3 regions of the Luteimonas sp. A611 genome follow, and region 2 is predicted to be linked to each of the others. Evidence: riboswitches for the same ligand, from Rfam matches in the RefSeq annotation. Region 2 holds a riboswitch; each other region holds the start of a gene.

Region 1 (3,270 bases), 300 kb from region 2:
GGCGTTGTAGAAGTCCAGGTAGGGCGTGAGGTCGAAACGCCAGTCCTGCGATTTCTGCTGGCGCGAGGCCAGCGCGGTCAGCGTGCCCCAGCCCAGGTCCTGGTCCCAGCGCAGGCTGTGCAATTCGATGTCGGTCTCGGTGAACTCGGGCGTGGAGGTGTAGCGCACCAGGTCACCGAGTTCCGGGATGCGGTAGGCGTTGTCGTCCGAATCGATGGTCTGCAGCAGGCTCAGCCAGGTCAGCGTGGTGGCCTCGCTCGGGGTCAGCACCATCGACAGGCGGCCGCCGGAGACGGACAGGTCGTTGGCGCCGTCCTCGCCGGTGCCGAGGTTGTCGATGTAGCCCGGCGCGCTGCGCTGCTGCGCCACGGCGCGGATCGCGAACACGTCCTGCTTCACCGGCACGTTGACCATGCCCTTGAGCGTGTAGCCGATATCGGCGTTGCGCGTCGACGACAGTCCGGCCTCGACCGCAGCATCGAAGCCGGAGGCATCGGCGGTGTTGGCGATGTAGTTGATCGCCCCGCCCATCGAGGCCGAGCCGAACAGCGAGCCCTGCGGGCCGCGCAGCACTTCCACCCGGTTGAGGTCGAAGGCGTCGATGTCGGGGATCGCGATGGTCCAGCCCGGCTCGATCAGCGGCACGTCGTTGAGGAAATAGCCGGTGGTCGGCTGGCCCTGCGGATTGCCGGCGCTGGTGGAGATGCCGCGCACCACCACGTGCGAGACGCCCGGCTGGTAGCTGTTGAAGACCACGCCCGGCGTCTTCTGCACGTAGTCGGCCAGCGACTGCGCGCCCAGGTCCTGCAGCTGCTGCTGGGTGACCGCCGACACCGACGCCGGCACTTCGCGCACCGACTGCTCGCGCTTGGCGGCGGTGACGATCACGCGGTCGAGTTCGATGGCGCCCTCTGCAGCCGCGGTGTCCTGCTGCTGCGTGTCCTGCGGTGCGGCAGCGGCCAGGCCGGCGCTGCTCGCCAGCGCGATGGCGACGGCCAGGCGCAGGCGCCGGCAGCCGTGCGCGACAACGTCGTATCCGAAACGGTTCTGCATGTCTGTCTCCCCATGTGTTCCGGCCAGCCCGGCCCTGCAGGTCGCAGGGGAGGCGCCGACACTTCGAATATGCGCGCGGCAATGGGAACCAGTTGCGTCGCGGGGGCCGGATGCCGTCGCATTCAGGCCAAGCGGGGTGAATGCAGGCACGGCGCGCACACAGACGCGCATCTGTCGGGAGTCGCCAGGCTTCGCGACGTTTCGGATTCGGTGCGCGAAGGGCGCGGCTGGCCGACGTGGAGGCCGACTGCGCATCTCACGCATTCGGTGGAGGGCGCACGGGTGGCCGTGTCGGGGCAGGCGTGGACGTTCGCGCGCGGCGGTCGTCGGTTCCACAGACCACAACATTTTCGGTTGACCGCAAAACCCGACCACACTATCTTGTGCCCTGTCGGTTCTCCGCACCTGGTGCGGGGATGAAAAGGGAAGCCGGTGACGCCAGCCCGCAAGGCTCGGCCAGTCCGGCACTGCCCCGCAGCGGTAATCGGGAACGAACCCGCCACCAGCACTGGAGCCTGCGCTCCGGGAAGCGGCGGGGGAGGTGGACGCCACGGCGTCCGGGCCCGTGAGTCCGAAGACCTGCCGACAGCCGCGCGCATGCACGCCGCGCGGTGCCGGCCGCGGAATCTCCGGGGGGAGATGGCTGGTGGAGCAGTTCGGGCCGCGCCATGCGCAGTCCCGGATTCTGCGACGCCGCCTGTCCACCCTGCCTCCAACGCCACGCTCGCCTGCGAGGGACAGGCCGGCCGTGCGCCACGCATGGAGGACGCATGAGCCAACACCACGACACCCGCGGCGACATCGCGGTCGCAACGCGCGCCGGCGCCACCGGCTCCGACGCGCCCTCGCCGGGCCGTGACCACGACATTGCGGACGCGCGCGACGACATCGTGCCCGCGCCCGGCGCCGATCCGGGCCGCGCCGACACCGCGGCCGTCGCCGTCGCGGCATCCACCTGGATCACCAAGGAAGCCGGCAACCGCCGCATCCCCTTCGACCGCGCCCGCCTGGAGCGCGCCATCGACCGCGTCCACGCCGAGTTCCCGCAGCTGGACATCGCCGACTACAAGCGCAGCGTGCTGGGCTTCGTCGAGCGCAAGGACGCGGTGAACGCCGACGATCTGGTCGACCACCTGATCCGCGAGGCCGAGGCACGCGTCGACGTGGCCGCACCGGAATGGGAGATGTTCGCCGCACGCCTGTACCTGCATCGCCTGTACAAGCGCGCCGGCCGCAACCGCTTCTACGACGTCGAACAGAAGTACGGCTCCTATGTCGGCCTGCAGGAATCGCTGGCCGACCGCAACATCTATTCCAACGACATCCTGCGCGCCTACTCCAAGGAAGAGTTGATCGAGGCCGGCAAGATGATCGATCCCGGGCGCGACAGGCTACTGGCCTACAACGGCCTGTACCTGCTGGCCACGCGCTACCTGGCCACCGATCACGCGCGCAACGTGTACGAACTGCCGCAGGAGCGCTGGCTGACCATCGCGCTGTACCTGATGCAGGACGAGCGGCCGCGCGGGCGGCGCATGCAGCTGGTGGGCGAGGCCTACTGGGCGCTGTCGAACCTGTACATGACCGTGGCCACGCCGACGCTGCAGAACGCGGGCAAGGTGGGCGGGCAGCTGTCGAGCTGCTTCATCGACACGGTGGACGATTCGCTGCAGGGCATCTTCGATTCCAATACCGACATCGCGCGCGTGTCCAAGGGCGGTGGTGGCGTCGGCGCCTACATGGGCTTCGTGCGCTCGTCGGGATCGGCGATCCGCGGCGTGCCCAATTCGTCCGGCGGCGTGGTGCCGTGGATCAAGCAGCTCAACAACACCGCCGTATCGGTGGACCAGCTGGGCCAGCGCAAGGGCGCGGTCGCGGTGTACCTCGACATCTGGCACCGCGATATCGAGGCCTTCCTCGACCTGCGCCTCAACAACGGCGACCAGCGCCTGCGCGCGCACGACGTGTTCACCTCGGTCTGCATCCCCGACCTGTTCATGGAGGCGGTGGAACGCCGCGGCGACTGGTACCTGTTCGACCCGCACGAGGTGAAGCGGCTCAGGGGCTGGTACCTGCAGGACTTCTACGACGAATCGAGGGGCGAGGGCAGCTTCCGGCAGAAGTACGAGGAGGTGGTCAACGACGAGCGCATCGGCCGCAGGACGGTCAAGGCGATCGACCTGTTCAAGCGGATCATGGTGTCGCAGCTGGAGACCG
Region 2 (3,270 bases):
TGGTTGCCGAACTGCGCGTTGTCGTCGTTGCGTACGCTGGCCTGCAGCCGCTGCCTGCCGACGCGACCGTCGTAGGCGAGGAACACGCCGGTGTTGTCACGGGCATCGACGGTATAGGGGACCAGGCTGTCGACCTGGTCGTCCAGATGGTCGACGCCCGCGGTCAGCAGATGGCCGGGGCGGAGCTGCAGGTCGCCCTGGAGCGAAGCGCTGTCGCGGCGGGTGACGAAGGCGCTGCGGAGCTCCTCGGCCTGGTAGTCGTCGGAGCGATCCTGGCTGCGTCCCAGGGCCGCAGTGAGTTCCAGTCGCCCGCCCTGCGGCGCATGCCGCAGCTGCAGCGCACTGACCTGCTGGCGCACCTCGGAGCGGTTGGTCCAGGAGCCGTCGAACTCGGTGTCGCCATCGGCCTGCAGGAAGCTGCCCTCCAGCTCGAACGCCTCGCCCATCTGCACTCCACCGCGCAGGCCCAGCGAGACGTTGCGATAGCCGTCGTCGTCGGGTTCGTCGGCGAAGCAGCCCTGGAACAGCGCGCCCGAGCCGCGGCAGGCGTTGAAGCCGTCGGTGGAATCGTAGGCGCCGTGCACGCCGAGCCAGCCGCGCGCGCCGCGCAGGTCGAAGCCGCCGCCCAGCTCGCGGCTGCCGTGGCTGCCCATTCCGAGGGTGAGGCTTGGCGCCAAACCCTGCGTTTGCGCGCGCCGGGTGAAGATCTGGATCACGCCGCCGATCGCCTCGGAGCCGTACAGGCTCGAGCGCGGGCCGCGAATGATCTCGATGCGCTCGATCTGCGCCAGCGGCAGGTCCTGGATCGCGGGCATGCCGGCGGTGGCCGAGTTCATCTTGATGCCGTCGACCAGCACCAGCACGTGGTCGGACTCGGCGCCGCGCAGGTACAGGCTGCTGAGCTTGCCGCGGCCGCCGGTGTTGCCGACGTCGATGCCGGCGCGCCCGCGCAACAGGCCGATCAGGTCGCGCGCCTGGCTGCGCTCGATCTGCGCGCGGTCGATCACCTGGGCGGGCACCAGGCTTTCGGCCAGGGCCACCTCGGTGCGGGTGCCGGTGACCACCACTTCGTCGAGGTCGGTGGCCGACTGGGCCAGTGCCACGATGGGCAGGGCCGCGGCCACCGCCGCGGAGATCAGGGAAAGGGAACAACGGTTCAACATCGCATCGGCTCCATCGCGCGCCCCGCGCGCCTTGCATGGCATGGAGTTGCGCGCGGAGAGATGGCGGACGGGCACACGACGGCGCACGGCACGCCGCGACGCCCTCCGCATCGCAACCAGTGGACTCCAGGGCCGGTCTCCGGACTCGCGGGTTGGGGCAGGTGTGCCCCGGTCGCCGCGCCTTCCCATGCGTGTGCACAGTGGCGGATGCGGCGGCCGTACTCGCTTACCGTTGCGGGGGCAGTGCCGGGATGACCGCGTCGCGTTGCGACGACGGCGTCACCGGCTTCCCGTTTCAGCCCTTGGACGAAGATCCGCGGGCCACCCTGGAGCTGGCGGCATTGTACGGGAAGGGTGCGTGCGGCGGCGCGTGCTGCGACGCGCGCAGGTGGCTCAGTCGCGGTCGCCGCCGCGGTCGGGCTCGTCGAGGAAGCCGAACGAGGCGGACGGGGTTTCTTCCTGATGGTGGGTGGTGGTCACCGGCGCGGCGGCAGGACGCCCGCGCGGCAGCGGCAGCTCGGCCGTTGCGGCCTCGACTGCGGCCACCAGCTCCACGCGGCGTTGCTCCGGCACTTCCTGCCAGTGGCAATCGCGCAGCGCGCCTTCGAGTGCATAGAGCAGGTTGAGGCTGGGCTTGAAGCCGGCGCGGCGCACGCGCATGAAGGCGTCCACCGGACCGGCGCCGACCAGGTCCTGCTCGGTACGCAGCCCCACCTGGCGCAGCCAGGCGGCGGATTTCGGACCGATGTTGCGCATCTTCAGCGGTGCATTCATGACAGGGATTCGACCCAGATGCGGGCGATGGCTTCCAGCCCTTCCTGATCTTCAACGTCGAAACGGGCCGGCTCCGGACTGTCGATGTCGAACACGCCAACCAGCGTGTCTCCGTGCAGCAGCGGCACCACCAGCTCCGATCGCGACGCGGAGTCGCAGGCGATGTGGCCGGGGAAGGCGTGCACGTCGTCGATCCGCTGGGTCTGGCGGCTGCTTGCGGCCGCGCCGCACACGCCCTTGTCGAGCGGGATGCGCACGCAGGCGGGCAAGCCCTGGAACGGGCCGACCACCAGCTCGGTGCCGTCATGGAAATAGAAGCCGACCCAGTTCAGCCCGGGCAGCGCGTGGTAGACCAGCGCGGACAGGTTGGCGGCGTTGGCGATGCGGTCGTGTTCGCCATGCAGCAGCGCGCGTGCCTGTTGTGCGAGCTGGGCGTACTGCTGCGGCTTGTCGCCGCTTAGACTTGCTGCAGTGAACATGCGGGCAGTGTAGCAGCGCGTGCACGACCCCTCCGGAGGACGGATGAAACACGGTCCAGAACGCGCCGCGGCCTGCCTGTGCATACGCGCGCTGCGGACGTCGAAACGGAAGGACGGGGGCGCGCGGTGAGCCAGGCCTGGTTCGTCACCGGCACCGACACCGGCGTGGGCAAGACCTTCGCGTCGGTGGCGCTGCTGCATGCGTTGCGCGCGCGCGGGCTGCGTGCGGTCGGGATGAAGCCGGTGGCCAGCGGCTGCGAACATGGCGCCGATGGCTGGCAGAACGAAGATGCGCTCGCGCTGCGGGCCGCGAGTGATCCAGTGCCGGACTACGCCGACGTGAATCCGTTCGCACTGCCGGTTGCCACCGCGCCGCAGCTTGCCGCGCGCGATGCGGGCATCGTGGTGACGCTGCCGCCGCTGCTGGATGCGTTCGCGCGCTTGTCGGCCAGCGCCGATGCAGTGGTGGTCGAGGGTGCCGGCGGCTGGCTGGCGCCGATGGGCGATGGCCTGGAGCAATCGGCGATGGCGCGCGCGGTGGGCGGGCAGGTGATGCTGGTGGTGGGGCTGCGGCTGGGCTGCCTCAGCCATGCACGTCTGACTGCGAAGGCGATCGAAGCAGACGGTTGCCGGCTGGCGGGGTGGATCGGCAACCGCGTCGATCCGGCATTCGATCGCGTCGACGATTACCTGGCGCTGTTGCGCGAGGCGCTGCCCGCGCCGTGCATGGGCGTGCTGCGGCATGCGGTGGGTGGCGATGGTGCTGTTGCGGCGAAGGAGCTGGTGCTGCCGGAGTGAGCGGCTGCGGCCTGCCCCCCACCCCAACCCTCCCCCGCACGCGGGGGAGGGAGCAG
Region 3 (3,270 bases), on a different contig from region 2:
CGGGCCGATGCCGCTGTACCGTGACTGGTGGACCGGTGAACTGCGCACGACCGGCGGCGCCACCGCCCACCTCGTCGACGGCGCGCCGTCCGCGGTCGACGACGACCGGCCGGTGCGCAGCGCGCGGATGGAGCGCCGGCCCGAAGGGCGCGATGCGGTCGAGGACGAGGACAAGCCAGGCGAGCCCGGCGTGTGGATGATCCAGCAGGACGCCCCGCACGAGGTCGCCGAGGATCCCTTCGGCCTGCAGCGACCGGTCGATCGCGACGACGAGACCAGCGCCGACGAATACGGCGACATGCTCTCGGAGCTGGCATCGACGCGCATGATCGCCGCGCCCGACCCGCCGCGCGAAGTGCTGCTGTCGGACGACCCGCCGGCCAGTCGCGCAATACTCGAGTTCAAGGGCGACGGCGAAGGCGACGCGCGCTTCCGCTATCCCGAATGGAATCATGCGGACGCGTCCTACATCGAACACGGCACCACGGTGCGCCTGATCGCGCCGGTGCACGGCGATCCCGCGTGGATCGACGCCACGCTCGCCCGCCACCGCTCACACCTGGACGGCATTCGCCGCCAGTTCGAGGCGTTGCGGCCCGAACGCGTGCGCCTGCGCCGGCAGAGCGACGGCGAGGACATCGACATCGACGCCTGCGTGGAAGGCCGCGCCGACCTGCGCGCGGGCGGCTTCCTGCGCGAAGGGTTGTACGAGGCACGGCGGCCGGGCCGGCGCAGCATCGCGGTCTGCCTGCTGGTCGATGCCAGCGGCTCCACCGACGGTTTCATCGGCGATCGCCGGCGCGTCATCGACGTCGAACGCGAGGCGCTGCTGCTGGTGTGCATGGCCCTGCAGGGCCTGGGCGAACCGTTCTGCGTGATGTCGTTTTCAGGCGAAGGCCCGCACGGCGTGATCATGCGCATGCTCAAGGACTTCGACGAGCCGTACGGGCAGGAAGTGGCGCTGCGCATCGCCGGTCTTGAACCGGAAAACTACACCCGCGCCGGCGCCGCCATCCGCCATGCGACGGCGTTGCTGATGCGCCAACCCGCCGAGCATCGCCTGCTGCTGATGCTGTCGGACGGCAAGCCCAACGACGCCGACCGCTACGACGGCCTGTTCGGCGTCGAGGACATGCGCCAGTCGGTCACCGAAGCGCGGCTGCAGGGCGTCTTCCCGTTCTGCCTGACGGTGGACCTGCAGGCCCCGGGCTACCTGCCCAAGGTATTCGGACCGGGCCACTACGCCCTGTTGTCGACGCCCGAGCGCCTGCCGCTGGTGCTGCTGGACTGGACCAAGCGCCTGCTGGCGCGATGACGGCAGTCGCGCACGCGTTCCATGCCTGGCCGATCAGGTTGCTGCGCCAACGCCCCCGGCGGCCTCCGGTCCCGGCTGCCGTTCCGCAGCTTCCGGCGGCGGTCGCTCCAGGCAGGCGGCCCCACTGATGATTGACCGGGCACGTGCAGCGGGGTAACGTTGCGCCCGCCGAAGGTATATATCTCTCTATTGCGATAGAGAGATATATTTAATTGGGAAGTCCGGTGCGGGCCTTCGGGGCCCCATTCCGGCGCTGCCCCGCAGCGGTGTGTGGAAACGACCCTCGCCACAAGCACTGGTCCTGGCGGACCGGGAAGCGGCGGGCAGTAGGTGGACGGCTTCGGCCGGCCGGGTCCACGAGCCCGAAGACCTGCCTCGGCCAGGGAGCGATCCCTGTCTGACCTGGCGCCCGAAGGGTGCGCGGGAAGCCCATGCCCGACCTGGCATGGAAGTCCGCGCATGTCCGACGGCACCGGTTCGCCCGAGGGGGCGAAGGTCGCTGGCGTGGGCGCCTGCCGTGTCGTGGGGAGCCTGCGCGGTTCCTTCGTTCTTCGTTCACTCCGAATCGAGGACAAGCACGATGACCACCGTGACAAACCTGGGATTTCCCCGCATCGGCGCCAGGCGCGAGCTCAAGCGCGCGGTCGAGGCATTCTGGCGGGGCGATACGTCCGCCGCGGAATTGCAGGACCAGGCGCAGGCGCTGCGCCTTCGCCACTGGCAGCTGCAGCATGCCGCAGGCGCGGACACCGTGCCCTGCAACGATTTTTCGCTCTACGACCACGTGCTGGACACCGCGTTCCTGTTCGACGCGATTCCCGCCCGCTACCGCGCGCTGGCCGACGCCGACCCGCTCCAGGCCTACTTCGCGATGGCGCGGGGCCTGCAGACGGAGGACTTGGACCTGCCGGCGCTGGAAATGACCAAGTGGTTCGACACCAACTACCACTACCTGGTGCCCGAACTCGAGGCCGGGCAGACCTTCCGCCTGCGTGGCGACAAGCCCATTGCAGAGTTCCTGGAAGCGAAGGCGGCCGGAGCGAAGGCGCGCCCTGTCCTGCTCGGCCCGGCGAGCTTCCTGCTGCTGTCCAAATCTGTCGATGGCGGCGACCGGCTGGAGCTGCTGCCCGACCTGGTTGCCGCATATGCCGACCTGCTCGGAAAGCTGCGCGAGGCCGGCGCCGAATGGGTGCAGATCGACGAGCCCTGCCTGGCGCTCGACCAGGACGCATCGGAGCAGGCCGCCTATCGCCACACTTATGCCACGCTGGCACGGGTGTCGCGGCCGCGGCTGCTGCTGGCGACGTGCTTCGGCGCGCTGGGCGACAACCTGGTGACGGCGTGCTCGCTGTCCGTCGAGGGCCTGCACGTCGACCTGGTCCGCGCACCGGAGCAGCTTGACGCGGTACTGGACGCTTGGCCAGCCGACCGCGTGCTGTCGCTGGGCCTCGTGGACGGGCGCAACGTCTGGCGCACGGACCTGGACCAGGCACTGGCGCTGGCGCGGCGCGCCCACGACCGGCGCGGCGGCGAACGACTGCAGGTCGCCCCGTCCTGCTCGCTGCTGCACAGCCCGCTCGACGTGACGCTGGAACGTTCGCTGCCTGCCGACCTCCACAGGTGGCTTGCATTCGCGCGGCAGAAGCTCGAGGAGCTGCGCGTGCTGGCCGATGCGCTGAACGGGCTGGTGTCGGCCGACTCGTCGCTGGCGCTGGCGCGCGAGCGGATCGAAGCCAGACGGCGATCGCCCCGGGTCCACAGGCCGGAGGTTGCCGATCGTGTCGCAGCGATGGGCGCGGCCGTGGACAGGCGCAGCTCACCCTACGTCCAGCGCAGGGTCGCACAGCGACAGCGCTTCGGCCTGCCCCTGTTCCCCACCACCACAATCGGCTCGTTCCCGCAGACCAAGCAGGTGCGCGATGCACGGGCCGGGCTGCGATCGGGGCGCTTGAGCG

Evidence for each region. A riboswitch is a leader RNA that binds a small molecule or an ion and turns the genes downstream of it on or off. The one in region 2 is predicted to bind cobalamin.
Region 1: linked by a shared signal. The riboswitch ahead of ACW5EG_RS14645 (ribonucleoside-diphosphate reductase subunit alpha) and the one ahead of ACW5EG_RS13410 (TonB-dependent receptor domain-containing protein) in region 2 are both predicted to bind cobalamin.
Region 3: linked by a shared signal. The riboswitch ahead of metE (5-methyltetrahydropteroyltriglutamate--homocysteine S-methyltransferase) and the one ahead of ACW5EG_RS13410 (TonB-dependent receptor domain-containing protein) in region 2 are both predicted to bind cobalamin.

What each region holds. Positions count from the first base shown of each region.
Region 1 is NZ_JBSVRP010000003.1:325,216-328,485, forward strand. Features, by position in the region: gene ACW5EG_RS14640 (TonB-dependent receptor) at 1-1,053, opposite strand, end outside; cobalamin riboswitch at 1,429-1,655, shown strand; gene ACW5EG_RS14645 (ribonucleoside-diphosphate reductase subunit alpha) at 1,824-3,270, shown strand, end outside.
Region 2 is NZ_JBSVRP010000003.1:28,145-31,414, reverse strand. Features, by position in the region: gene ACW5EG_RS13410 (TonB-dependent receptor domain-containing protein) at 1-1,163, opposite strand, end outside; cobalamin riboswitch at 1,277-1,507, opposite strand; gene ACW5EG_RS13405 (TfoX/Sxy family protein) at 1,557-1,937, opposite strand; gene ACW5EG_RS13400 (GAF domain-containing protein) at 1,934-2,416, opposite strand; gene bioD (dethiobiotin synthase) at 2,543-3,214, shown strand.
Region 3 is NZ_JBSVRP010000001.1:2,167,272-2,170,541, forward strand. Features, by position in the region: gene ACW5EG_RS09695 (nitric oxide reductase activation protein NorD) at 1-1,315, shown strand, start outside; cobalamin riboswitch at 1,471-1,707, shown strand; gene metE (5-methyltetrahydropteroyltriglutamate--homocysteine S-methyltransferase) at 1,896-3,270, shown strand, end outside.